DNA from 2 places in the Virgibacillus natechei genome. Region 1 is predicted to be linked to the other one. Evidence: riboswitches for the same ligand, from Rfam matches in the RefSeq annotation. Region 1 holds a riboswitch; the other holds the start of a gene.
The links. Region 1 has a riboswitch for S-adenosylmethionine ahead of OLD84_RS18440 (5-methyltetrahydropteroyltriglutamate--homocysteine S-methyltransferase). Riboswitches for the same ligand answer to the same signal wherever they lie in the genome.

Region 1 (11,503 bases):
ATAGTAGTGGGTGGATACCCTTCCCTAGCCATGCAGCGGCAAATCCAAATAGAGATTCCGAAATTGTTGCGGGAAAACAATTGATTCTACCGCCTCAACAGCTCCTTCTAAATTGCATAAAGGATGTAGACCAGCTACTATTACCTTACCATTTGCCACTAAATCTACTTTTTCACCTTAACAATAAGCAACCTTTATACTCCCTAGTAAAAAAGTTAACCACATTGATAAGTGGGTTGCTAATTAGAAAGAATCCTTATGTCACTTCACCTTCGCAACACCCAGCGCAAGATGCTCCCAAAGTATATTTTCTATTAACTCACCTTGTATTTCTTCACAATCAACAATTAAAATGACTTCAGGGGATTTTCCTCTTGAAAGTCTTTTTCGTTTTTTAAAAACTTTTTCTGTTAACAGTCGAATGGCAAACCCTATCATAAATCCAATAAACCCAAAAATAAGTCCCCAAAAAATTGGTCCCCATGCTAATTCGAATCCTATACTGGCTCCGACAACGGAAAGCGCTGTTCCAAGTGCCACTCCAATATCGATTAGTGTCGTACCATCTGCAGTATGTATGGTATCAAATAACCTGCGCTCTTCCGTTCGATTATCCAGTGGTACTGCATAGATACTTTCTTTGTTAACTCCCTTTTTTTCCAAGGTTGATATAGCCATTTCTAAGTAAATATCATTATCAAACGTTGAATATAATTGCATATTTATCACTTCACTTTTTGTCCTTTTAGGATTCTAAAATCTGGATTTTGGTAATTGTCCTTTAAAAATCTCCGTTGTTCTCTTTCATAAAGCTTATTATTTTCAACCGTATTCATGTAAGCATCATAAATGGCAAAACCGTATGTTGAAGGTAACATGAGGAACCATTGACCATTTAAAACAGAAGTGGCCTGTTGAACTTCTCCTAGATATAATAAAACGACCGCTTCCAAAATATGTGAAAAATAAAAGAAGATAACCACCCAGGAAATTATAAAAAAGGCTGTAACAATACGATGAATATAAAGTTGTCCAAGTCCAGGTACAAATAGTGACCATATAGCTGCCATCACAGGATTTCTTTTATCCAAGTAGTTTATTTCCAAAGACCCAATGCTAAATGTATTAAAAGAATGCTCCTCTCGATCTGCCAATATGTACACCTTATTCATATCTACCGTCGTTCGATAACTATCCCAAATTCCAAAAAAATACACAGGCAAATATACTAAAAGCCACCTCGTATCCAGTACATCAATTGCCATATCAATGTTACCTTGAAACGAATAAATGATAGCCCAGTTAACATTCGACTGTATATTAACAATCACTTCCCAAATAAATAATACAAACCCGCGAAGGTATTTCGATAAAAGAAGATGACCGAATCCCGGAAAAGCCGCACTCCACCAAGCAATAGTATAAGGATTTCTTAAATGAATCTGCGTGGTACCCAGAACACTAACATGTGCTACATACCGTCTAGCAGTATTTCTATTCGTGTAATTATTCATTTAAGGCCCCCTATACTTTTTTCGTTTAGCTTCCTTCTAGTTAGAGTTTCCACAAACCATGGTTTTATCCGAGTCAACTAATCGTAATGAACCATGTATATTTTTATATAAAACACAAATCATAAGAGTTCTATATCACAAATAAAATTGGTTAAAATGGGAAGGAAGTTTTCCGTTTGAATGAAATGATTGAAACACAACAAACATACGGTCAACTACACATACAGCATTTCTTTGAGACGATTATTTTTACTTATCAATGGTGGCTTTTACTAGTTGTCAGCATTGGTTTATGGGTGATATGGGCACTTTTAGTGGATAAAAGAAGGTTGAACGCCATCTTGCTTGTCGGTTTATTGGTCAGCTTAATGGCGCTAGCATTTGATGAAATTGGGATTTTATTAGCTTTATGGGCTTATGACTACTACCTCGTTCCCTTCACAAGTAAGTTATACCCCGTTGATCTCGCCATCGTCCCCGTATTTTTCATGTTATTATACCAATACGTAAGGGCGTGGAAACCCTATTTACTTGTGCTCACATTGTTAACTTTGTTTGCAGTTATCGTAGCTGAACCACTCTTTGTCGCATTAGATATTTACATTTTACTTGTATGGGAACATTGGTATTCTGCCCCTATTTACATACTGATGGGTATTTTTGTTAAATGGCTGGTTGATAAAGTTGTGGGGGAAAAGCGTTAATTTTAAAAGGGGAGTGTCTCACTAAGCTGAGACACTCCCCTTTTTATCATGCTAATCCCATTGATACGGGGTTTGCTGATATACGTAGTAGTTAAGCCAATTCGAAAAAAGCAGATGTGTATGGGATCGCCACGTGTTTGGTGGTCGTTCATTTACATCATCATTAGGAAAATAATTTTCCGGCATGCTGGTATCCAGCCCTTTATGAAGATCACGTGCATATTCCTCAGCAAGTGTTGTTGCGTCATACTCCAAGTGACCCGTAATCATGATGTGTTTTGCATCATTGGACATAATGATAAATGCTCCCACCTCCTCCGAAGAAGAAAGTAAGAACAAGCGAGGATCATTTGCAATTTCCTCCATTGAAACCGTTGTATATCTTGAATGTGGGGCATGGAATACTTCATCAAATCCACGGACAAGTTTAATTTTTGGATCGGCTACACGATGTTTGTAAATGCCAAATGTTTTTTCTGGAAGCTCATATTTACCAATCCCATAATGATAATATAAGGAGGCCTGAGCACCCCAGCAAATGTTTAAAACAGAGGTCACATTCTGTTTCGTCCACGCCATAATTTCCGTTAACTCTTCCCAATAATCCACATCTTCAAATGGTAAGTGCTCAATAGGTGCCCCTGTAATAATCATTCCATCATAACGGTGATTTTTAACATCTTCAAACGTTGTGTAAAATGTATTCAAATGAGATCTACTTACGTTTTTAGATTCATGTGTCGTCATCCGAAGGAACGTGATATTCACCTGTAATGGTGTGTTCCCTAATAATCGCAGAAGCTGTAATTCGGTCGTTTCCTTATCTGGCATTAAATTTAAAATAAGTATATTAAGTGGACGAATGTCTTGGTTCTTAGCCCGATTTTCATCCATCACAAAGATTTTCTCCTGTTTTAACACTTCCGTTGCAGGCAACTCTCTCGATATATTGATTGGCACTAAGATTTCTCCCTCCTGCATTCCTATTCTTCCTAAAGAAACCTGCAATCATTAACTGCGATTTCTCTGAAATTTGGTGCCCGCTTATTGCCACACTTCTTCAGAAATTTCCACAATATGGCGGATTTTATCCCATTGCTGATCTTCCGTTAAATCATTACCCTCTTCAGTTGAAGCAAATCCACATTGCGGACTAAGACATAGATTATCATAGGATAGATATCCAGCCGCTTCGGCAATTCGCTCTTTTACCAGGTCTTTATTTTCCAGCTCAGCAAATTTGGATGTAACTAAACCTAGTACAACATGCAGATCGTCCCTGTTTACAAATTTCAGCGGTTCAAATCCGCCTGAACGCCCGTCGTCAAATTCCAGAAAAAGCCCGTCAACATGCAGTCCACCGAATATCGTTTCGGATGCCTTATCATACGAACCTGAACTAAAATAATGGGAACGATAATTGCCCCGGCAGATATGCATGGTAACCAGAAGGTCATCCGGACGATCGGCTATCGATTCATTGATAGCACGTTTGCATAATTTTTGCAGTTCGGCAGGCTCATACCCTTTCGCGCGAATCGATTGTTCCCCCTCTTCCGATAAAAAGGAAGCCCATGATGTATCATCAAGCTGTATATAACGGCATCCTGCATCATAAAAAGCCTGAATCGCTTTTTTATAAGCAGTCGTTAAATCTCCCAACAGTTCCTCGATATCACCATAAACCTCATTATCAATTCCCGCCCGAACCAGGAGCATATTAGGACTTGGAATGGACTGCTTGGCAACATGATCATCGCCTACCTCCCCTTGCAAAAATCGGAAATGATCCAGAAATGGATGATCTTCATTAAAATCAACCTTGCCTGTTACACGAATCGCACGGGCTTTTGTTTCAATGCCATCAAACTTCAATCCAGTGTCTGATTCGAATCCTTCCACACCTACCAGACTTTCCAAAAAGTCAAAATGCCACCAGGAACGGCGGAACTCCCCATCCGTAATTGACTTAAGTCCAGTCTTCTTCTGTTTTTCAACAAGTTTGGTTATTTCTTCATCTTCAATGGTACGCAGCTGCTGGGCAGAAATTTCTCCATTTGTCTTTTGAGCTCTCGCTTGTTTAAGACGTTCCGGTCTTAGAAAGCTACCCACATGATCTGCTTTAAATGGTGCCTTGCGATCTAATTTTGTTGTTGTCATTGTATCCGCTCCTTTTAATCAAAAAAGCCCCTTCGATTAAGAAGAGGCATTATCATGCGATCATCTTCTTATCTCCCAAGTTTCATCAACTTGCTAGAAGTAGCACCTTGTTATCATAACAGGTTGCTGAAGCGTCATCGGGCTTAGTCCCTCTGCCTCTCTTAATAAGAATGTTACTGAATTGTTTGAAATTACTATACCAATGATAGTAGCATTTTTATAGATAAATAGCAAGGGAAGCATAACGTAAGCATCAATGCCATTGCACCAGGTGCGATTATGACCGCGATGGTGGAAGGATCCTTGAAACAAATGGGCGGAGATAATTGGGAAGAAGCTGGCAGAGAATTTGTCAGTGTTAACCCGATGAAACGATTTGGTCAACCAGAAGAAGTTGGACGTTTGGTTGCCTTCTTATTATCACAGGAATCGCGATTCATCAATGCAACCGTCATTCCCATTGATGGCGGACAATCCTCACAATATTAATGACGAAGGGTGGCACGCCTATGTGTCACCCTTTTGATTTTGCAAATGAAATAAGATCCGCAAAGTCCATATCTGCATCAACTGAGCTTTCTTCACGATCGCCTACAAGAACGGTACGTACCCCTGCTCTCTTGCCTGCTTCTATATCGGGTTCACGATCCCCTACCATATAACTTTTCTCTAAATCAATTGCATGTTTTTCCGCCAGATCCAAAATCATTTGTGGCTTTGGTTTACGACATGCACAATTTGCACGCGGCTTGTGGGGACAATAACGGATGTCATCAATCGTTGCACCATATGTGGCTAGATCATCTTTCATTTTTTTATGTACCTTTTTCAAAGCCGACTCTTCCATGAATCCGAGTCCAATTCCACCTTGATTGGTTACAACAAAAACCTTAAACCCCAAATCATTGAACCGCCTTATAGCTTGACCGACACCATCCAGTAAATGGAAGTCCTTGGGCTTGTTCACGAACTTCACCCGATTGGTGAGTACTTCATTGATTACACCATCGCGGTCTAGGAACATCGCTCGATTCATATCATCACCTTCAAATAAGCATACTCATTTCTTGGTCTATTAAAACTCCAATTCCTTTGGAGCTTCACCTTGTTTATTCATCACCCGGATGGCGGTTGGATTAATCTCCAATAAGACAAGTTCTGGATCCTCCGGGCCATCAAAATAAAGTTTCATCTTGTCATTCCACAGCTCCTTTTTCAGTTCTTCCGAATTATTTAAGGAAACCTTCCCTTCATATTCCACATATTCATCGCCAAATCCCTCACCCTCGTATCCGAGCAGAATATGAGTGAAAGGATTCGCTTCCGTTTCCTCTGCCTTATCCGTTTCCTTGCTCGTTAACGTATAGAGTTTCAACCCTTCACTGAAAAATGTCATGTACCTTGAATGGGGTTTATTATTCTTCACTGTTGCCATTGGCCCAACATAGTTGCTTTTTAGAATTTCTTCAACGGTTGCTTTGATCTCCTGTTGACTCATTTATATGCACTCCTTTTTTATTGCTGGTGAAAATAGTATTCCTTCCATCTTGAAAAATAAACATCTCTCTGACTTCAAGGATGAAGCACGAGGACGATTCTCGGTTCCTAAGTTTATCTTATAAAATAAATGGGAAGAAAATAAATTATGAACGTTAAATCAGAGAAATAGGAGGTATATTTTGGGACTACAAAATGGAAAAAATGATTCGTTCTTAGATACAGGCAGGCCTGTAGTGGAAGGGAAGAATGGAGCCGTCACTTCTCCTCATTATTTAGCTACGCAAACGGGGAAGAGGATTCTTGATCAAGGTGGCCATGCGGTAGAAGCAGCTATCGCAGTTAATTCTGTGCTTTGTGTGGTTATTCCGCATATGGCAGGGTTAGGAGGAGATTTATTTGCGTTAGTCTGGGATCAGCATGAAAAAGAAGTCAAATCTTTAAATGGAAGCGGGAAGTCTGGAAGTCAAGTAAACCGAGAAGTCTATAAACAAAAGGGGCTTAACGAGATCCCAGAGCGTGGGCCATTAGCGGTGAATACTGTCCCAGGAACTGTAGACGGATGGTGGAGCCTTCACCAGCATTACGGTAAGTTAGAGTGGTCATTGCTATTTGAAGATGCTATTCACTATGCCAAAGAAGGTTTTCCAATTACAGAAAAGACAAGTAGCTATGTCCAAGAAAAAGCCGATTTATTAAATGAACAACCGGAGACGGCGAATGTGTTTTTTAAAAATGGACGTCCGATTTTATCAGGTGAGCTTCTCGTCCAACCTAATTTAGCATGGGCTTTTGAACAAATTTCCAAAGAGGGTAGAGATGCCTTTTATAAAGGGGATATCGCAGACAAAATTATCGCCTCTATGGAAAAGCATGATGGATTAATGGTGAAAGAAGATTTTACCAATCATACAGTTGAGTGGGAAGACCCGATATCAACAAATTACAGAGGATATGAAATCTATCAAGTAAAACCAAATACGCAAGGCATTGCTGTATTAATGATGTTAAACATGCTAGAAAAGTATGATTTGACTTCGATTGGTGATGGCACTCCAGATTATTATCACCTAATGGCAGAAGTAGCCAAACTAAAATTCCGTTTTCGAGATGAATGGGTCACCGATTCACAATCTATTGATTTACCCTACGACACCCTCTTATCTAAGTCATTCTCATCTGAAGTTAATGAACATTTTTCTTGGAATAATATATTTCGCCCAGAGGAGTTGGAAGAGCTCCCAAAAGTTAAAGGAAGCCGTGACACCGCCTACCTGAGTGTTGTTGATAAGGAAGGGAACAGCATTTCTTTAATTCAAAGTATTTTTCATGAATTTGGCTCTGGATTTATGCCAGAGGGCGTTGGCTTCTTTTTACAAAATCGGGGCTCCCATTTTAGTTTAGATCCAAATCATCCAAATTCTTTAGAACCAAATAAGCGTACGTTTCATACAATCATTCCTGGCATGGCACTGAAGGATGGTAAGCCTTATATGTTATTCGGAGCTATGGGAGGAGAAGGACAACCTCAAACGCAATGTGCCATGCTTACTAGGGTAATAGACTTTGGCTATAACATACAACAGGCAATAGAAGCACCACGTTGGTTATACGGTAAAACATGGGGAGAAGATAGTTCCTCATTTAATTTAGAAGGTAGAGTAACAAGTGAAATAATTGATGATTTGAAGAAGCGTGGGCATGAGATTGAAATGGTAGAGAATTATTCGCAAACAATGGGCCATGCACAAGGGGTTGTCATTGATCACAAAAGAGGAGTGTATAGTGCTGGAGCAGACCTGCGCGGTGATGGAATTGCCTTGTGCTGGTAAGTAATAGTTATAAAAGTTAGCTTGGAGGATTTGATAATGGATAACAATTTACCGGTCGATTTATTACATTGGTCTTTAGCGATCTTACCATTGGTACTGCTTCTGCTTATGCTAGTTGTTTTCAAATGGTCTGGTGGTAGATCAGGTTGGATCGCTATGGCTATTGCGACATTAATCGGTTTTTTCATGTACGAAGCTCCCTTGGATAACCTGGCTGTTGGATTTGGAAAAGGGCTTTGGGAGGCATTTTTTATACTATTGGTTGTGTGGTTTGCTTTATTACTTTACCACGCCACAGATGAATCTGGCTCATTTAAAGTCATAAGGGAGAAAATACAAGATCATAGCCAAAATTATTTATTTATTGTACTTGGTTTTGGTTGGGTGTTTGCTTCTTTTCTCCAAGGTGTAGCTGGATTTGGAGTACCTATTGCAGTAGTAGCTCCCCTTTTACTAGGAATAGGCGTTAAGCCTGTTGCTGCAATTATCATTCCTTTAATTGGCCATGCCTGGGCAAATATGTTCGGAACACTAGGTGTGGGCTGGATCGCAACTGTAAATACGGTACAAATTGATAATGAGGCATTGACACTTATACTTACAGGAATACTGTTGTGGATACCGAATATAATAGGTGGGCTCATGATTTGCTGGCTGTTTGCAAGATGGAAAGGTATAAAAGAGGGTTTCCTAGCTGTGATTATTATTTCGCTTATTCATGGTGGAGGCCAACTTGCCATCGTCGCATTCAACCCTGAACTTAGCACATTTATACCGGCTATTCTGGCCGTAGGTGCACTTTTTCTACTGTCTAAACGCAAACAATATAGTGAAAAATCAGAGCTTGAGGATGAAACAGACATTCTTTACGACACGGATTCTAAGGAAGAAGGAAAGCCTGACATATCACTTCATAAGGCCTTTATGCCGTATTATGTTTTAACAGGTTTGAGTGTTGTGTTTCTTGGGATACAACCAATACAAAACTTTTTGGATCAATTTCAATTTGGCTTTTCTTTCCCAGCGGTGGAAACGGGATACGGATTTGAAATGGAGGCTGAAGACCCTTACTCCCCTATTGCTCCGTTGACACATCCAGGCTTCTATTTACTCGTATCATTTATTTTTGCTTACTTTTGGTACAAGTACTTAGGCCTAAGTCATAAGAATACGGCTAAAAATATATTTTCCGGTATGAAGGAGAATGCTTTAGGGGCGTCACTCGCGATAACAGGATTTTTAACGATGACAATGATTATGGAAAATTCAGGTCAAACAAATGTACTTGCACTTGGAATTGCAGACGTTTCACCACCTGCTGTTTATGTGGCCTTAGCAAACGTAATGGGAATCATTGGTGCATTTATGACTTCATCGAACACCTCATCCAATGTGCTTTTCGCTCCGTTACATGGATCAGTTGTGAATTCGATGGAAAGTTTATCAATGTCACTAGTGATTGCCGCACAGTCAACTGGTGGAGCTATCGGTAATGTTATTTCACCAGCCAGCATTGTCCTAGGAACCAGTACAACGAATATTCTAGGAAGGGAATCCGAAGTGTATAAAGTTACACTTACGTTCGTACTAATCGCAGGTGTTCTAGTATCTGGAGTAGCTGTATTGATGCACTATATCATTTGATAAACTGTGTAGTAGGCCTGACTTAACCTGTGCAGGTACAAAGAAATAACCATCGATGAAGCATGGCGAATCTGCTATGTTTCACCGATTAGGTAGCTAGGAAAGTTTATATTTTAGCATGAAAATAAATCCATTTTCATGCTAAGTGATTGCTATGAGAAGCTAAGACATTGAAAACGAGAGCAGTATTCTGCTCTCGTTTGTCTATAGTGCGTGTTTTTAAGCGGGGATGAAGGGGATGAAAGGATCAGTTATCATGTTTCCCATCCACAATATAATGATAAAGCTTATTATTCACCGGCTGCTCCATCACCATATTCATATGAACAACTGGAATTTCTTTCCCTTCCTTATCTTCCATCGTATCTTGTTGAACCGTATTTTTATCAGGCAAAACTTGACCTAAATAATAAAACCCACTTCCTTCGTCATCATCTTTTTTAGTGAAGAAGTGCAGGTCAATATTATTTTCTTCTGCATGAATAATTTTTTTAACTTCTGCAGATTTTAAGGTTCTATTACTTCTCGTATACCATTTAAAAACATCTGGACTGAGGAGTTCATCTCCATAATTAACACTAGATTCTACCTCGCTATTTTTATGGTACGTAACAAATATCGGGCACGTCTGATGTTTTGGTTTGTAACCATACATGGTTGAACTCTCATCACTATCCCAGTTTAACAGTTTACAAGCATCTTTTCTCGAATACTTTTCATATAAAGTAAGCTGCTGACTACATTGATATTTCTCGCTTTTTTTTCTTGCAGTTAGCAAAATATCTTTTATCATATGATTGAAATGTTCATTTGAATTTAATTTTTCCTTTATTTTTCCATTAAACACGTACGTATTGTCTTCCTGCTTCGTTACGATCGCCTCTTCCCCATACTTCACCTGATCAGGTTGTGTAAAGAAAGATAGATCCAGCACGCGACCGACAGATTGAATTGTTGCGTCATCTATACGACATTTAGCTTCACTCAAATGATCAAGATATTCATCATGATCAACTGCGCCACGTTGCAGTAACAGCTCCAACAAAATAAGCTCATGCTTACGCTTTCCATTCAACACTTCTGATGACAGCATTGTTAGCACCCTATTTTCATAGTCAGTAATGCTCGAAACTTCTTCTTTCATCTTTATTAAAAATTGATGATAATTTTTATGCTTACCTGTAATAACAACTGGATCAATAGAATTATTTGTTACAAAATCATACATATAGGGTGTTTTTCCAATTCTATTCTTTAATTCCACAAATGCCTCTTTTAAAATTTTCATTGCTGTAAGGTTGCTGTTATTAATCGACTTAAAGATTTGCTTTTTAGCTATTTCCTCAAAATTAATGGTTGAAACACCTTTAATATAACTTGTTTCCAGTGTACGTCTACGTATATTGTCTTTGTTTTGAGATTTATCTCCTGAAAGGGCTACTGGAATGAGGTAGTTATTTTTATAATTACCAATAAAATCAATGACCGTGACGAAGTCTTTTGAATCATGCTTACGGAGGCCACGACCTAGCTGTTGAATAAAAACGATACTAGATTGCGTTTGCCTTAGCATAACTACTTGATTGATACTCGGAATATCAATCCCCTCATTAAAAATATCCACGGTTAAAATATAATCAAGCGCGCCATTCTCTAATCGGTTTACTTGTTGTATTCTTTCTTCTTGGGCATTATCTCCAGTTAACGCAACCGTACGATATCCTTTATTATTTAATGCCACAGATAATCTTTTTGCTTCTTCTTTTTTACTGCAGAAAATTAATCCTTTTACTCTTTCTCCTGAAAAGCCATAGTAATCAACCTTTTCAATGATATGATTGACGCGATCTTCGGTAACCAGGTTTGATAAGATAGTTGCGTCATCTATTACTTCACCATTATATTCAAGATCCGTGACCCCAAAATAGTGAAAAGGAGTTAGCATGTTTTCTTCAAGTGCTTCCTGCAACCGAATTTCGTATGCAATATGGTAGTCAAATAGCTCATAGATATTAAAATCATCTGTACGTTCAGGTGTAGCAGTCATTCCCATTAAAAACACTGGATTAAAATAATCAATGACGCGCTGATAGGACGTAGCACCTGCTTTATGTACCTCATCAATTAAAATATAATCAAACTCTTCCGGATC
Region 2 (11,503 bases), 810 kb from region 1:
ACCATTTTCCCTCCTGTATTGGAAGATGAGACGGTTGAGGATAAATAGTCGCCATCGTAATTAAATTTAAGCTGTTAGACCTTATATAAGGTCTAACAGTTTTTTTCATATAGGAAGCATGGGGACGATTCGCTTGCTCCCTTCGCCAACCAACCAAATAAATGAATAGGACAAATTGCCCAATACATACGTATATATCAGGAGACTGCCGATGTGGTAAGGCGGGTAGCCAGGATCGCTGCTGGGATTTTGGGTATGCTTATCGGATTTGCTGTAGGGGAAGTTATTACTATTACTAGAGGAAGCAAAAGCCCCATTCCATGCTTCCTCCTGAGGGAGCGTTTCGATGAAAAATTTCTTCAAAAGCAACAAGCTATGGATGGTTATAAGCGCGCTTTTTTTAGTATCAATTGCTTTCACTGGAGTTTTTGCATCGGCGAGCACAAAGATAAATGAGGAAAAAGTGAGCTATAATGATCTGGTTGCTATGATTAGCGAACTGGAAACAAACATAAGCGAACTTGAGGAGGAGGAAGCTGAGGAGCAAGATAAACTCGCAGAAAAACAATCAGAAGTTAAAGCCATGCAATCCGAGGTTGAGGAAGCAACTGCGATGATCGGTGAAAAGGAGAAAATACAAGGGGAAATTGATAGCCTGCAGGGAGATTTTGATGAGAAACAGACGGAGCTTGAGGAAAATTTAGATGAGAAGGAAACAGAATTAGACGAAATAACTGTGAACATTGAAAAGAAGCAATCGGAACTGGAGCAGCTAGAGACAGGTATTGCCAAGAAGAAAGAGGATCCAATTGAGCTCATTTCAGGGACTTTTATTGTTGGTTCTGATGTACCGCCCGGGCGTTATCAAGCGACGAATGTAGGTCAAGGCTCTAATTTTGTCGTATATAGTTCTAGTGGATCACTCAAGGTCAATACGATACTTGGTGATGACTGGGGCAGTGGTGATCACGTGTTTTTTGCTGAAGAGGGGGATCAAATTGAAACAGCAGCACCAGTTCAACTGATCCCAGTAGAGGAATAATCCGAAATTGTTATTAGGGGACTGCTTTAGCAATTATATGCTATACTATACCATTAGAAGAAGACTCTATCTCGATCTAAAAAGGAGACCTTCCCATGGATAAACATATCGTGTTTTACGATGCAGAATGTCCCCTATGTCGAGCTGTAAAAGCTGTATTGCAAAAGCTTGACTGGCTGGGTAAAATCAACTGGGCACCTTTGCAAGAAGTCAACGAGGAGACAAGGGAAAGAATCAATCGTTACAAAAATATGTACGATGAAATTTATATGTACACTAGAGATAAGAAAGTTCTGACAGGCTATTATACCATACGAAAAATTCTATTCCTTCTGCCCGTCACAATCCCTCTGGCCGTATTGATGCATCTGCCGTTCGCTAAAAATATTGGCGACCCCGCTTATCGCTTTATTTCGAAGCGACGGTATCGGTGGTTTGGACGCGTGCCGTATTCGCGATGAGTTTGGAGTAATGTCGCTTTACCGGGGTGAATTTTATCAAACGAAAACTATTCGTCCCTATACAAAATTAAATGCACAGTAAACGAATAGTTTCTAGTTAACTTGCGATTTTTACCATTAAGCGGATGTTCAAAGTCACCACACGCAATGGAGAATTTATTTGTTAAACTGCTTTTAATTAGGTACCTTTTGGAAGCAACCTCCTCCTTATCTAGCGTGTCGCTTCAAATAATAGGTTTTCTTTTGTTTTTCTAAATACGGAGCCAGGACGCTGATGAATATCATGGCGGTATAGCCCAACAGCGAACTGTAAAACATTGCTTCAAACACCTGTTCATTAATCCCTGTTCCTACTAGAAAAATAAAACAAGTTGGCCCCAACACTACGGATGCCAATGCACCTGTACGATGCGCTTTTTTCCAAAAATAGCTTAGCGTAATGGGCGCCGCGATCCCACTTAGGATTGCTGAGGTGCCAATTTGAGCTAACAACGCCAGCGAATCTGGTCTATCAATAGACATGTATAACGAGACTCCACCAATAACGATCAGTGAAATCCGTGACACACGTACGGATTTTTGATCCAAATTTTTTATAGAAGTATCTTTATTTTTGTAAAGAATCGGAACCACGAGCACTTTATAAAGATCGTTACCAATGCTTGTTGTCATGCCAAGATACAGACTATCTGTCGTGGATAAGATAGCTGAAACAATTCCTACAAGCAGCAATATTACTAGAATGGTAGGAAAAACCTCCATTATATAAGCTGGTACCGCACTGTCGGGAGTTGACAGATTTGGGACCGTAATACGTGCAGCCATACCGGCAAATACAGAAAACGTTGATAGTACAAATAAAGTTATTCCAGAAGACAACGTAAACTTACGTAAATCCTCTTTTTTCTCTACAGTTAGCACTTTATTCATCAGATGGGGAAGGAGAGCAAAACTGAATAACAGCCATTGAATGGATAAAATAGCAAATACACTGTGAAACGGGCCGTCCTGTGAAGTAGAAGCCAGCATACTTCCGTCGATTGCACCCATCTGCGTTTGCAAGTTGCCTAAAACATTCCATCCCCCTCCAATGGACCATAACATTGAAATAAACAATAGAACGGAAATAACTGACATGACCATCCCTTGTATGCCATCCGTGATCAACTGTGCAAAAGCACCTCCCATACTCACGTATACAATAGTTATGGTTACTCCTATAATTATTCCCCACGTGTATGGAATCCCAATAATTGTTTCAAACATGGTCGCTAAACCAACATTTTGAGCAACAATGTAGTAAATGTTGAATAAAATCAACACAGCAACAATTACCTGTAATGCCTTACTTTGATATCGAATCCCCAGCCATTGTGGTAACGTGAGGCTACCTTCCTTTTTTTGCCCCTGCTCCCAGAACGTTTTGGCAAAAAGAAGCAAGCCTATCCATGAGACACCAAAGCATCCCAGTGAATACCAAAGAACCGGTGCACCATATGTATATGCCCACCCAGGCACACCTATAAACAGATTTGCACTTGCATAGCTTGCCCCGAAACTGATTCCAACAATCCAGGGGCTCACCTTTCCTTTCGCGATAGCAAATCCTTTCATCGATTTGCTATGAACGGAACCTCGCTTTCCTAGCCAAGTCGTTAACAGAAAATATCCAAACAACGCTCCTAAAACTAGCCATGCTAATGTATTATTATCATCCAGCATCAACTTTTCCCGCCTTTTTGTTTTTGTTTTGGGTAGATTTTATTCCATATTACCAATCCCACAAGCCAAAATATGACGATGGCAATCCAATAAACTGTAAACATAATATCCTCCATTTCTTACTGATTGGTAGACTCTAACTTTACCAATTATTTCATTGAACAACGCCAACCCTTTTCGCAGGATGATTATCCGGCAGATGGACATTTCCTTTTCCAAACATATTTTCTCTTAAGGTCTTTCCTTCATATTCCTGTCGGTAGATACCCCGCTTCTGCAATTCAGGCACTACATGGTCAACAAACTCACGATAGGTACCTGGTGAATAGGCTTGGGCAATCGTAAACCCATCCACATCCCCTTCTTTCGACCACTCCTCCATACGATCCGCAATTTGTTCCGGCGTTCCGACAAATTTTACGGTACCATTTCCTAGCCCATGATTTTTGACGGCTTCTCGTAGGGTCCATTTTTTATTCGGGTCTTTTGTATATAGATCCAAATTTCCCTGAACCGCCTCTGTGTCCATATCCTCAATGAATTGATCTGGATCATATTTGGAAAAATCAATCCCCGTATGACCCGATAGAAGTGATGCTGTACCTTCAAAGCTGACATGATTGGTCAAATCTTCATATTTCATATAAGCGTCTTCTTCCGTGGATCCAATAATCGGCAGAATCAACTGGGAAACGAGTACATCCTCAGGTTTCCTTCCCTGTTCCTGCGTTCGTTTTCGTATGTCTGCAACATATGCTTTCAACGCTTCTAGTGAATGATTTTTTGTGAAAACTGCTTCGGCATGTTTGGCCGCGAAATCTCTTCCTTTTGGCGAAGCTCCTGCCTGGAATAATACCGGCGTACGCTGTGGTGACGGCTCTACCAGATGCGGGCCTGGCACATTGAAAAACTCGCCTTCATGGTCGATCAAATGTACTTTATCCGGATCTGCAAAGGTATCCTTTTCTTTATCAGAAACAACGGCATCGTTTTCCCAGCTATGCTCCCATAATTTATAGACAACATTCAGAAATTCATCCGCACGGTCGTAGCGGAGCTCCTTAGGAAGACGGCTCGTAAGCCCCAGATTGACTGCTTCGCTTTCCAGATAGGATGTCACTACATTCCATGCGACCCTCCCCCCAGTTAAATGGTCAAGCGTCGACAACTGACGTGCCAGTGCGTAAGGCTGTGCATATGTAGCGGAAATCGTAGGCGCAAAGCCCAGATTTTCCGTGACGGCTGCCATTGCGGAAATAGGAATTAATGGATCATGTGCTGGAAGCTGGACGGCATGCCGGGCAGCCGCATCATGACTTCCTCCGTATACGCTATAGGTCCCGAGTACATCCGCTATAAAGAGCGCATCAAATTTACCACGTTCTAAGATCTTGGCTGTTTCTGTCCAGTAAGCTAAACGGTTGTGATTTGCACCTTGATCCTTTTCATGCTTCCACAATCCCATGGAATGCGGGGAAGGTGAATTTTGAATAAATCCATTCAAATGAATTTGTTTTGTCATCATGCAAAACTCCTTTTTACTCGTTTTTGTTTCAGGCTAGTAGAAACGTTATTTCTCATCGTAAGCATTTAGTGCGTTGACGCTATGTGCAAAGGCAGATCCGGCTTTTAACGCAACTGCCACAAAAATGGCTTCAGAGATTTCTTCCAGACTCGCGCCTGTTTTCTTCGCGTTTTTCGTATGCAGGTCGATGCAATAGGCACAACCTGTCGCATGAGCGGACGCTACTGCTATCAGTTCGTTTTCCTTTTCCGTCAACTTCCCGGCTTTGATTGCCTTTTGGTCAAAATTCGCAAACGCCTTGAATGTTTCCCCGTTCAATTCGCCAAATTCCTTCAGGCGGTTAAAGTAGGAAGCTTTATATAATTCATCATCGCCTTGTCCATCAAACGCATTCAATGCATTAACGCCATGAGCAGCTGCTGAACCTGCTTTCAATGCCGTTGCAACGAAAATAGCTTCGCTCACTTCTTCTTTATCAGCTTCATTTTTCTTCGCATTCCCAACATGCAGATCGATGCAATACGGGCATCCGGTAATGTGCGCGACTGCTATTGCAATCAATTCCTTCAATTTGACGGATAATTCCCCGTCCGCCAATGCCTTGTCATTAAAGGCGAAAAAGGTCTCAAACGCCTCCGGTGCATACTCCTTCAATTCCGTAACCCGACCAAAATAAGATTTCTTATATAAGCTTTCTGTGTTTGTTATACCCAATGTTTTCTCCTCCTGAAATTTAATAGTTTTTTTAAATGGTAGATCCGTACTGTTCTTGAGCACACCTCCTACAATTAATATGAATTTTCTTATGCGTTTACTTGGTTTAAGGGATAGATGTACGAAGAATTCATCTTGTACTTATTTTAAAGCCAAAAAACCTCTCCCGATGAGGAAGAGGTTAAATTTCTACACAATTCTCATCTTTCAAGCGAATGCTTGCTGGAATTAGCACCTAGTTACTTATGTTGAACATAACGGTTGCTGCGGGATCACAGGACCAGTTCCTCCCCCGACTCTTGATAAGGAAATATCATATTTAATTTTTAAGATTTCTATACATCATATCGGACACTGAAAAAACTGTCAAGAAAGAATTATGTGTTTTTTACGATTAATGGGCATAATAAGAAAAATAATTCAAACGACCTAATTGTCAAATTATATACGAATTTAGGCACTCTTTTGCTACGAAAACTGCTGTTATTTGTGTTTCACTACACGATCAATCTCACTCCTCATATTCTGATCAGCATTTTCTTTGCCATACTTAGAAATAGAGAAGTTATAGAGGATGATACCTAAGATGACCCATGCAATTATAATAACCCACTCATAAGGCCAAAGAAGTGCTGACGGCATTCCAGGCATATAAAGTAACGTTACGCCACCCGCCATGAATACGGCAAGCCAGCCAATGACCGTACCACCTCGGACTCGGAAGGGACGTTTCATGTCTGGATCTTTTTTACGTAAAATAATAAAGGATATTGCGACCATTAACCATGCTACTACCAGTCCAATTCCACCCGCATCAACCAACCATACAAGCGCTGGGCGTCCGAATAAAGGAGCAATCGTAGTCAAAGCAGCGATCAATAGAATTGCTTTATATGGTGTATTATATTTCGGATGCAACTCTCCCAACGATTTAGGAAGCATACCCGCTCTAGCAAGTGCATAAATCGCACGGCTACCCCCAACATAGAAACCAATCCAGCTTGTCAATATCCCGCCAATACCACCTAATACAAGAATGTTTCCCATCAACTGACTGTTGCCAAAAGCGGTTACCATTGCATCGGCTGTCACGAGTTCAGAATTATGAAGTGCAGCAGGTTCCATCACACGTGAAACACCAAATATGACTGCTATATACCATAAAACGGCAAGCACAACGGAGACAATTAATAGCTGTCCAATTCTTTTCCTGGGTAAATTAATTTCCTCTGCAGCTTGCGGAATGACATCGAATCCCACAAACATAAACGGTGTCATAATCACGACTGTTAACATTCCTGCCATTCCATTTACAAATAATGGCTCCATCGTTTGCATACTTCCAGCAGCTGTACTACCTGTGATCAATAGTAAACCAGCTATAATAATTAATAGAGTGAAAATAAACGTAATGGCTGTGGACAGCTTAATTCCACGATAATTAATCCAAGCAATAAGAATAGAGCCTAGTATACCGACACCCGCCCAAGTGACCGTAACATCCCACCCTGCTACTGTGTATAAATAACCCTGACTATAATTCGGGATCAAATATTCAAAAACAGTTGGCAGTGCTACCGCTTCAAAAGCTATAACCGATACATAGCCTAGTACAATCGCCCATGTTGCGATGAACGAGGCAACCCTGCCCATGGCTTTATACGTATAGACATGTTCTCCCCCTGCAAGTGGAAGTGCAGAAGCTAACTCCGCATATGTGAGGCCTACCAATATAACGAGAATCCCACCAATCACAAAAGCTAGGATAGCCCCTAATGAACCAGCCTCTGTTATCCATAGTCCGGTTGTTACAACCCAGCCCCAACCAATCATTGCACCAAATGCAAGCGCTAGTGTATCCTTTCTTCCCAATATTTTCTTTAATTTTTGATCGCTCATTTATTTACCTCCCATTCAGATTAATGAATTTCGATTAATAAAAAGCCTGATCAACTTTACACCACCTCATTTTTATTATTTTCAGTTTCACCCTATAGAAAAGTGTATTAAGAATGAAGCATGAAAATGTTTTATTTATCAGATAAGTATGAAAATAATCCCCCACTCTTTAAGTGCAGCCTTTGACTTACTCCTCACTGTTTCCGCAAAGCCAAGTTTTCTAATCCGAGCCCTTCAAAGACATTTTCAAAGACATTTTCAAAGGCAAAAAAACAGATTTATAGACTGAAGTATCGTACTTCCATCTATAAATCTGGTGAGTTTAATCTGTAATTCTGTTTTTTGATTTGGCCTGGGAAATCTTTTTGCGGACCTGCAAATGATCCAATTTATAGCCGTTATTACCCGGGAAATAATTATCAAATCATGTCAGTTCTTGGATTTTTCATTAGAAGAATTGCATTCGCCAAGTCTTTAAGCATGAAGCGGCACCATGTTAGTTTCCAATCTACTTAGAAAACAAACGAAATGTACAGAAGATCTTTTCAGACCTTCTGTGACAGCTTTTATGCAATCAATGGCACCTCGTTTTACATTCCCAATCGGTCCCCTCTATTTGAATCGTGGCGTGAGAAAGGTTGAATTTTTCCTGCAAAAGATTCGTCGACTTCCGTAATAGTTCATCTCGATTTGTTTCTGTATCAACGACAAGGTGTCCACTGAATGCGGGGAAGTCTGACGTGATGGACCAAACGTGAAGATCATGAACCGCTAGGACATTTGGAAGTGTCAGCAATTGTTCTTCAATACGTGCTAAAGAAATGCTCGCTGGTTTGCCTTCCATCAGTACATGGATGGCATTTTTCGAGATGCGAAACCCTGTAAAAAGGATGATCAGGGATACGATCATACTTATAATTGGGTCGGCGTACATCCAGTCAAAGAAGATCATAAGAAGTCCAGATATAAGAACGCCAATCGTACTGAGAATATCTCCCAGAACGTGGAGAAATGCCCCTTGTATGTTTAAGTTTCCTTTCACATCGCCCCCGTGCAGGAAAACCCCGGCGATTATCAGATTGATGACGATTGCAATGCTTGCTGTGATAAGAACCCCACCCCCTGCTACTTCCGGAGGTGAAATGAAACGTTCCATAGCGTGCCAGATGACAAAAGCAGAAATCCCAATAAGAATAACGCCATTCGCAAGAGCTGCAAGAATCTCAATTCGCTTGTATCCGAACGTCTTACTTTTACTTGCCGCACGTTCTCCAAATTTAAACGCTAAAAGTGCGAGACCAATCGCAAAGAAATCACTTAACATATGCGTGGCATCAGCGAGCAATGCTAAGCTATTCGTTAAGATGCCGCCAATCACTTCTATGCTCATTAGTATGGCAATGAGTACGAGAGCGATTAACAGTACTTTTTTGTTACCCGTGTGATGATGGTGATGGTCGTGTGACATGTAAAACCCTCCTATTCATGTCTCGCATGGTTAATCATTTGCTCTAACACCTCAAGAACGTGCTCATCCTCTGGGGAATAATATATCGAGGTCCCTTCTCTTCTAGACTTTACAAGTCGCAAGTTTTTTAAAAAACGCAACTGATGCGACACCGTCGACTGACCGAGCGACAACTGCTCAACAATCGTATTCACCGAACACTCGCCCTCAGAAAGTAAATGCAAAATACGAATTCGCGTCGGATCAGACAACGCTTTAAATGTCTGTGATACAAGGAAAACCGTCTCTTCATCTAGTTTCAAAATATCCTCCACCTTACATGATTAGTTGATCATATATTAACACAATATAAATCATAACGAAAGCAATAAAGGATAGTAAAACATGAACCGGTTCAGTTTCAAGGGAGAAAAGTGCTAATAACAGTATAAATAGTAAGCAAAAAAGCACAGATTATTTCTGTGCTTTTTTAAAGGTAAAATTATTTCTTCTATAATTGCGCCCTTAACAGAACAACTATAAATATTCTGGCAAATGATGCTTATACATTTCGACCGCATCTGTATGCTCTTTTAAAACGGCAAGTGTTTTTGGGTGTGGTTTTGCGTAAATGATCGGGTAATCTTTTTCATCTTTATCTTCATCAGTCCTAAAAGCTAACAATTCTTCATCAGTTGAAAATTGAGCATCAATTCCTTTTTTATTTCCACGAGCATCTACTCGAATCCATTTATTAAGCGTTTTTAGAAAAATGGCATTTAGAGCATGGATACAATAACCCTTTTCGGGTGTATCAAAGAGCATTAAGCGTTGATAACAAAAGCCCGTTGGAATATTTTGCGAACGTAACAAAGCAGCAAGTAAATGGGACTTTGCATAACAAATACCTTCATTATAAGCCAAGGTATCTGAAGCTTCACAAGTAACCCTGGTGCCTTGAATATCCCACGAATGAAGGATTTCATCTCTGACAAATTCGAACGCAATCTTAGCTTTCTCTACTTCTGTTTGAGAACGATCAAAAAGTTCAGCAATTTTCTTCTGAACGATTGGTTGGGAATAGTTAACCTCATTGGAGTCAAGTAAATAGTCATTCATTTCCTCAGACTCACAAACCATATTCATAGCTTAACACCCTCCGATTATGTATATTTATTTATATTTCTGTTTAATTATACATATATATGCGACTTTTTCAAGGCGTTTACAATTTCTACTAAACAATTAGTTTGTTGCATACTGATTCTTTATTTTTTTTAAATTGACGAGTTTTTTATGTTTTCTCCCCATAACTGAACCCGATAGTAAAGCATAATAGTTTTTTAAACGGACAATTAGAAAATTGATTCAACTAGGAAAAGTACACTTTATAATTGTTAAAAAAGGCTGTTTACAGTATCATTTTCATATAATATCAACCAATTATCCCAAACGGATGGAGATGAATATATGGTAAAACGAATTGGAATTGATGCAGGTGGTTCACTTATAAAAGTCGCCTATGAAGAGCGCGGACAGATGCATGTTAAAACCTATTCCAATGAGGAAATGGATCGGCTCCTCAATTGGTTACAGGTCATCTCTCCAGACGCCGTTCTCTATTTAACCGGCGGAAAAAGTGGTTATTTGCGAAGTGTTGTAAAGCAATCCAATCACCAAGTTGACGAATTTGAAGCAACAGCAGAAGGGACGCGCTTTTTATTAAAACAGGAAAAGAATATTTTTGATGATGATTTCATTTTGGTCAGTATCGGTACAGGAACATCTATTTTTTCCGTCACCAAACAGGCACATGAGCGATTGCTTGGAAGCGGAATTGGCGGTGGAACACTGATGGGACTTGGTCATCTCATTACAGGGAAAAGTGATTTTCCTGAGCTAGTTAACCTCGCTAAAGAAGGAAGTTATGCCAACAGTGATTTACTGGTCAAGGACATCTACGCACCAAATAAGCCGCCGATTTCAGGCGATCTAACTGCAGCAAATTTTGGCAAAGCGCATCTAAATAAGGAAGCTACAGAAGCCGATCACATGGAAAGCCTGGTCAAATTAATCGGTGAAACGCTCATTTTGCTTTCCACCCAGGCAGCCGCAACGCAACAAGTAGAAAAAATTGTATTTATCGGAAGTACGTTAAACGGTAACGAGCCACTGAATAATGTGTTAAACGGGTTTCAGGATATGTTGCCATATGAACCGATTTTTCTGGAGAAAGGTGCTTACGCAGGGGCGATTGGGGCATTGATGGTGTAACAAAATAGATGGAAGCAATACCTTTGATAATCAAGAGTAGAAGGATTAAAAGAAACAAATGAGCGATTAACAGAACGTATTTTATCTAAACAAGATCGTGTCATTCTTGACTTTGACTCATCTGTAAACACAGTTTTTGGCAATCAAGGAGGGGCGGAAGTAGGATATAACCCTGTGCATCCTGGAAAGAAAAAGTATGCATCCCCCAAATCAGTAATTTAACAAATCCTGCATAGAGTCCTTCTGAGCATAAGCATGCATTCATTTCAAATGGCAAAGATGTTCTGCGATCTCAGGCATCACATAAAAAGCCATCACCTACACAAATGTAAGTGATGGCTTTTTAAGATTGCCTTCTGATTACTAGTTTTCCAGTACGATGAGCGCACACTGAGTGCTTCATACATCATACCCCCCGC

Region 2: another riboswitch for S-adenosylmethionine. It lies ahead of OLD84_RS14780 (carboxymuconolactone decarboxylase family protein); the one in region 1 lies ahead of OLD84_RS18440 (5-methyltetrahydropteroyltriglutamate--homocysteine S-methyltransferase).

What each region holds. Positions count from the first base shown of each region.
Region 1 covers NZ_CP110224.1:3,687,980-3,699,482, forward strand. Annotated here, with positions in the region: gene OLD84_RS18420 (hypothetical protein) at 262-720, opposite strand; gene OLD84_RS18425 (hypothetical protein) at 726-1,514, opposite strand; gene OLD84_RS18430 (CBO0543 family protein) at 1,700-2,218, shown strand; gene metA (homoserine O-acetyltransferase MetA) at 2,270-3,178, opposite strand; gene OLD84_RS18440 (5-methyltetrahydropteroyltriglutamate--homocysteine S-methyltransferase) at 3,263-4,378, opposite strand; SAM riboswitch class I at 4,444-4,549, opposite strand; partial or broken gene OLD84_RS18445 (SDR family oxidoreductase) at 4,613-4,867, shown strand; gene OLD84_RS18450 (D-glycero-alpha-D-manno-heptose-1,7-bisphosphate 7-phosphatase) at 4,893-5,414, opposite strand; gene OLD84_RS18455 (pyridoxamine 5'-phosphate oxidase family protein) at 5,454-5,876, opposite strand; gene ggt (gamma-glutamyltransferase) at 6,058-7,707, shown strand; gene OLD84_RS18465 (L-lactate permease) at 7,744-9,351, shown strand; gene OLD84_RS18470 (DEAD/DEAH box helicase) at 9,599-11,503, opposite strand, start outside.
Region 2 covers NZ_CP110224.1:2,876,752-2,888,254, forward strand. Annotated here, with positions in the region: gene OLD84_RS14755 (hypothetical protein) at 1-48, shown strand, start outside; gene OLD84_RS14760 (hypothetical protein) at 347-1,042, shown strand; gene OLD84_RS14765 (thiol-disulfide oxidoreductase DCC family protein) at 1,138-1,503, shown strand; gene OLD84_RS14770 (sodium:solute symporter family protein) at 1,711-3,225, opposite strand; gene OLD84_RS14775 (LLM class flavin-dependent oxidoreductase) at 3,380-4,750, opposite strand; gene OLD84_RS14780 (carboxymuconolactone decarboxylase family protein) at 4,796-5,464, opposite strand; SAM riboswitch class I at 5,662-5,773, opposite strand; gene OLD84_RS14785 (APC family permease) at 5,948-7,363, opposite strand; gene OLD84_RS14790 (cation diffusion facilitator family transporter) at 7,938-8,831, opposite strand; gene OLD84_RS14795 (ArsR/SmtB family transcription factor) at 8,843-9,145, opposite strand; gene OLD84_RS14800 (transglutaminase-like domain-containing protein) at 9,348-9,956, opposite strand; gene coaW (type II pantothenate kinase) at 10,281-11,084, shown strand; gene queE (7-carboxy-7-deazaguanine synthase QueE) at 11,491-11,503, opposite strand, start outside.